DNA from 2 places in the Psychromonas sp. SR45-3 genome. Region 2 is predicted to be linked to the other one. Evidence: riboswitches for the same ligand, from Rfam matches in the RefSeq annotation. Region 2 holds a riboswitch; the other holds the start of a gene.

Region 1 (3,219 bases), on a different contig from region 2:
TAACCAGTATAAACAGACTAAAAATAGACTTCACTTCTCGTTTTTACTATCTTTTGTATGACAAATGTAAGTGCCCGTTTTTGGCCATCTATTTTACTTATTAAAATTGATAACAATTTAATAAATTATTGGGTTGACTGATATCAACCAATAGATAGTAGAAGCATTACTGAGGGTTAATTGAGTGTAACTAATCTAGATTTCAACCTATTTTTATGCGCTAGTTTAGTGTAGAATTTCGCTTTTATTTTTTGAATAACTAACAATAAAAATATCACAATTTAAAGCGTTATTATTTGATGCTTTCTTATCCTTTTTCTTCTATAACAAGTAATGAAATAACCTCTATGAAAAAAATAACGATAGCAACGCACAATGGTAACTTTCATGCAGACGATGTTTTCAGTATCGCTGCCCTTAAATTTATCTTTCCAACTTTTGAACTGGTAAGAACACGTAACTTAGATGTTATTCAAGAGGCTGATTTAGTCATTGATGTGGGTGGTGAATATGATCCGGAAGTGGGGCGCTTTGATCATCACCAGCGTGGTGGAGCCGGTGAGCGTGAAAATGGTATTCCTTATTCATCATTTGGCTTAATTTGGAAAAAGTATGGGCTAACGATTTGTAATAATGATCAAGATGTTGCGAATTCAGTAGACGCAGGTCTAGTTTCTACTATTGATGCAATAGATTGTGGGCATGTAGAAGGGGTTGCTCAAGGTATTAGTCTAAGTCAAACGATTTCGATGTTTAACCCTACCTGGCAAGAAAACGGTGATTTTGATAGTTGTTTTGACCAAGCGGTTGAGTTTGCTCACATCGTCCTATCTCGTTTTATTGCCTCTGCTAATGGTGGAATAAGTGCTAAAGCTATTGTAGCGAAAGCGATTACAGAAGCAGAAGATCCTCGCCTTATTGTATTGCAACAATATACACCATGGAAAAGAACGGTGCTGACTTTGTCTAAAGAAGCATTATTTATGGTTTACCCATCTCAGTCAGGGCATTGGAGAATTCAAACTGTTCCAGTTGAACTTGGTTCTTTTGAAGATAGGAAGTCGTTACCTAAATCATGGGCTGGGTTATCAGATGCAGCGCTACAAAAGGAAACAGGCCTTGCTGACGCAATGTTTTGTCATAACGGATTATTTATTGCTGGTTCTGAGTCTTTTGAAAGCACCATGAAAATGGCATCAATGGCACTTTCTGAATAATATTTTGAGTTAAAAGTTAACAAGCAGAGTGTTTTACTCGTTTGTTAACTGATTATTTAATATATCTACCGTTTAACACCACGTTTAACTATTTTACTCAACCTGACTTTTCTAATCGCCGTTCCTTCAATGAGCCAAATATATATGCGCATCATGAAAGGTGAATTTGTTGCTCCAAGGCGGAAAATTGATCTGTATTAATTTATTTTACTGCATATTTGATTGGTTAATTTTAATCTAAAAATAAATGAAATATTAACATGTTGATTTTACGATAAATAAAATAAAAGTTAAAATTATTTGCCTATTCCTTTGGTATTATTTTTTTTATGTTCTATATTTTCTGGGCGGTAAAGATTTACCGAATACTTATAAACTTTTCTCATTTAGATGTTTACATATTGTAGCTAGAAAAAGGCAAACTAAGGGAAACTTTAGGACGCAAAACCACCGGCCTGTTGACAATTAATTGTCTATGGTAGCGGGGTTACCGAGGCGGTAAATATTATCCCTCCACTTTTCAAACAAATAATACAATGTCACTGGACGCTAAATGATCACTTTTGTGGAGGCAAAAATGAATCAGCACCTTTTTAGCGTAAAAAAATCATCTCTTGTTTTATTTTCACTTTTAGCAGGTAGTTCAATCGCTTCTGCTGAAAACCTAAAAATAAATTGGACCGATAACTCTACTAATGAAGATGGCTTCATTATTGAAAAAAGACTTCAAGAAAACAATCTATTTGAGATTGTTTCTACTCTTCCAGCTAACGCTAGCAATTTTACAGATTCAAACGTTATTGTTAATCAAACATACTGTTACCGTATTGCTGCATTTAACCAAGCAGGACAAAGTACTTCTGATGAGTCATGTTTAGAAGTTTATGAAGTTGCAAGTTCAGAAACGCCAGTAGAACCAACTACTCCAGCAGATACTTCAACTCCAACTGAAACTGAGACTCCAACAGATGCAGGCATAATTTACACTGCGACTGATATTGCTATCTCACATGAATTTACAAGCAAACCAAGTGTCATTGAAGTGGGTGAAAAAGAGTTGTACTCATTTAGAAGTGAAGCCGCTTATAACGAAGAATTTAGCGACGATAGCATTGCAAATAGTCAATTTTCAGTTAGCGAAGGAAAAGTTGGTTATTATGACCGTAACTACTTTAGTTTCCAACAAAATGGAACTGAATTGACTAATGGTTATGCGTTAATGAAATTTAATACAGGCAATAAATTATCATTTGATTTAGTAGGAAATGGCCAAGAACAAAATGCGACCTTGTATATGCAAGCAGGTGTATGGAGCAGAGATACGTCAAGTGTGATTGTCACTGTTGGTAATGAAGTAGAAACGATTACTATACCAAGAGGCTTCGCTTGGCAGTACTTCTCAGTATCTATTGCATATGACGGATCTACACCCGTTACCATTACTACAGATAGTGACCAAGGTGGTTATAGTTCAGTAATGTTTGCTGGTATTGTATTAAACAATGCAATAACAGCTGAAGTGGAAGTTGAAGCTGTAGAGGCTGTAAAATATGCAGCGCTTCTATCTGTTGATACAAACGCAGGCTATACAGTTGATGTTGCAGATGCAGAGTTTATGAAACATGATATGCAGTCTGGAAATCATGACTTTACAGATGCGCAAGTTGAGTCAATCTCATTTTCTGGTAAAACTTATGATGTAGCGAAACGTTATAACTTTACCGACCAGAATGGTAATAGTTTTATTGGCTATAAAGGTATGAGCTGGAAAGAAGAGAATGGTGTGACACTTAAACTTAAAAGTGGTGAGTCTCAAGTTAATGTAGCTTCTCTATACTTTTCAGCGGGTGCTTGGACAAGAGAAACGGCTGCTGTTGAAGTTGTGATTAACGGTGTAAGCGAGATTATTGAGTTAAGCTCAGGTTATTCTTGGAAATATATGCAAGTAGACGTTGAATTTGAAGGTGAATTAGATATTGATATTCATCCAGTAGGTACGATA
Region 2 (3,219 bases):
TAAGTTGACCTAAATTAGAACTTGCATATTTTCCGTTCAAGATATTGGTCTGATAATCCGCTTCTTTGGCTTGGGTGTAAAAAATCATCCCCTGCTTATCAACTAAAAACAAATCATAATAATCATACTGTTTTATATAGTCAGTAAAATAAGCATCATAATTTTGCTCATCTAAATTTCCGATGGTATTTGCTAACACTGTAATGTCTGAAACACGCTGCTCAAAAAAGGTTTCTATTTGCGACTTTTTTATTTGATTAATTGCTTCGAGTGATTGTGATACTTTATATTCGACATCTTCTACAGCATACATAGTGATAATACTGCTTGTTATCATTGCGGGTAAGAGCCCTAATAATAAGAATGCTAAAGTGAGTTTTGTTTTAAGGCTCCAATAAGCAATATTAAAGACTGAACGCTGTGCTAATTTTTCCATTGTAAATATCCTGTTAATTGTTAATTGTTAATTGTTATCTTGGCTACCTGTAAAAAGAACAGGACAACGCTATCAGTCAAAAAATCAATTCATTGCCTTCTTACTAAGATCATAATGATTTTCATCATTTTCCATTTTCTCAGCACACCCATTATGATCTTCGGTCATATTTTCAATTTCAGCAGAATTTGAAAATTAATATTTAATAATAGGTAGGAATTTGAAATCGTCAATTGTATTACAATAACTTTATTGATCTAAAGCAAGTTTACATACATTTAGTTAGCCACTGGGAATGGTAGGCCTAAGCGGGGAAGTCTTTCTTTTTTACTATTACCTCAAATAACTTCTTGGATTCAAATAAAACTTACTCAATTTGGTCAAATCGAGGCACAATCAATTTCCCCAAGCCATCAATTACTTTTAGCAAAGCCAAACAGGGTATTTAGCTTAAGTTCATACTGCGTATGGATGTGCTGTACAAGCTGATGCGTTAAATAAGGAATTGCTTTGCTATTTGTAGGTATAGCTTTTATTTAATACCAACTACATTAAGTATGTGATCAAATATTGCGCAGGAAAATGGGGAAATTTAAGGCAGAGTAAAATATCTATTATCAAACTCCATTAAAAATGGGAGGATTACCAAATAGATTGTTCCCTTTACAAAACGTTTAACGTGAAAAGAGCTCCTTTTTAGCAACAAGATTGATCAGCTATTTAGCAGAATTGGTAAAATAGGGAATGAAAAAGTGATTTATTTGCAAAGCCAAACGGAGCGTTTGGCTTTGATTTGAAGTAAAATTATAATTCAATACATTGTTCAGATGATGATGACTTACCAATGCTATTTGACGCACTAACACGATAACAATAAGTTTCACCGACTTGAACACCTTCGTCATTATATGATGTTATATTTTCAGCAACATAATACGTGGTTCCATAATCAACATTAGATTGAATTCGGCGCTCAATAATAAATTCTACTTCATTATCAGAATTATCCCCCCAGGTGATATATAAATCGACTTGATTCGCTTGTTCCAAGCTTTCCTCTTCAACAATAGATTCATTAACAATCGTCCCATTAACAATCGATCCATTAACAATCGATCCATTAATAATAGGAGCTTCATTCTTTGAATCCTCAACTAGAGTCGTCTCTGAAGTAATGTCTTCTGCTTTAGCCTCTTCTGTAACGATTATTGAATCTAATGACTCTTTAGCACCAGATTCTTCACTTGACTCAGCTTGTTTTGATACTTTAGCAGGCTCTGAACTTGATGAACCAGATGATCCACACCCCATCAATAAAACAGGACAAAGAATTAACACCACCTTAAATAGAGTACTTTTTAAAATCATCATTTTTGTCTCCAACAAAAGTGATGATTCAGAAATTTTTATATATAACAGAAGAAAAAATGAAGAGGATAAATGAGAAGTATCATCGCCTCGGTAACTCCGCTGCCGTAGACGATTAATTGTCAATAGGCCGGTGGTTTTGCGTATTAAGGTTTCCCTTAAGTTGCCTTTTTCTAGCTAATAATATTGTAATTACTGAATCAGATGCATTAGCGCAATAGATTATTATTAATATATTAGTTTATCGAATTGGTAAAAATAAATTAGACAACTATTTATAGCACGCTTTAATTTTAATACAAATTCGAAACGTCCTTTGTGATGCAACAAAATTAAAAACCAAAATTTATCAACAACTTGACGAAAAACTTAATAAGTCAAAAAAATATAAAACCTACCTATAACAGCCTATTAATTCAAATAATCACAATATAATTACTTCCTGGATTCGCATAATAAGAACCAAGCTATTCTTGAAAGATCAGGAAAAATGGTTAGTTTTTGCCGCCTGACTCCTTTGATGGTTAAGTACAGGTTTACTCGAGTCCAAAATAAAAGCGACATTGCTCTGAGGTAAGATTATCGTATTAGGGATATCTTTTGTCATAATAACCAATTAAATCAACACTAAAGGCAAGATATGATAGACGCATCAACTTTTTCATTGCAGCATTTTCAACATAACAAGGATCACTGCCGTGGCGCCTACACTTAATTTTAAAAGCATAGTGGTATCCACCACTATTGCTGCTGCTCTCTATATGATGGCGTTTACGTTAGCAAGCTATTCCATTTCATTTTCATATAGCGCTGCGGTTATATTAATAACACTGACCTGTTGGAGCGCTTCATTGCTCCCCCCTTTTCTGACTGGATTAATGTTTTTTGCATTATCAATTGTATTGCAATTAATTGAACCTAACGCTCTATTCTCAGGGTTCTCTTCCACCGCTGTTTGGCTGATTATCTCAGGGTTTATTATTGGCTCTGCTATTTCCACCTCTGCTTTAGATAAAAAATGTGCTTCATTCATCGCTCCACATTTAACACTTAGCTATCCACGACTTATCTCAGGTTTAGTGTTTAGTGCCATTATTTTAGGGTTTATTATGCCCTCTTCAGTTGGTCGCGCCGTGGTATTAATTCCAGTGGGGATGGCGCTTGCTGAGCATGTGGGCTTTGCTCAAGGAAGTAATGGCCGTAAAGGTGTGGCAACGGCGTTAGCAATTGCATGCAACATGCCTAGTTTTGCTGTATTACCGGCAAATATTCCTAATATGATTTTAGTTGGTTCGAGTGAAACACTGTTTAATATACACTTTGGCTATATGGAGTATTTACTATTACATTTCCCAATATTAGGGATTGTTAAATCTTTGTTAATTGTCTACTTAGTATTGAAGTTATTTCCAGCC

Evidence for each region. A riboswitch is a leader RNA that binds a small molecule or an ion and turns the genes downstream of it on or off. The one in region 2 is predicted to bind cyclic di-GMP.
Region 1: linked by a shared signal. The riboswitch ahead of H5084_RS04715 (fibronectin type III domain-containing protein) and the one ahead of H5084_RS09000 (hypothetical protein) in region 2 are both predicted to bind cyclic di-GMP.

Annotation. Positions count from the first base shown of each region.
Region 1 is NZ_JACJDP010000005.1:87,166-90,384, reverse strand. It holds gene H5084_RS04720 (MYG1 family protein) at 348-1,217, shown strand; cyclic di-GMP riboswitch class I at 1,624-1,712, shown strand; gene H5084_RS04715 (fibronectin type III domain-containing protein) at 1,795-3,219, shown strand, end outside.
Region 2 is NZ_JACJDP010000012.1:86,978-90,196, reverse strand. It holds gene H5084_RS09005 (methyl-accepting chemotaxis protein) at 1-436, opposite strand, end outside; gene H5084_RS09000 (hypothetical protein) at 1,241-1,807, opposite strand; cyclic di-GMP riboswitch class I at 1,894-1,982, opposite strand; partial or broken gene H5084_RS20045 (SLC13 family permease) at 2,599-3,219, shown strand, end outside.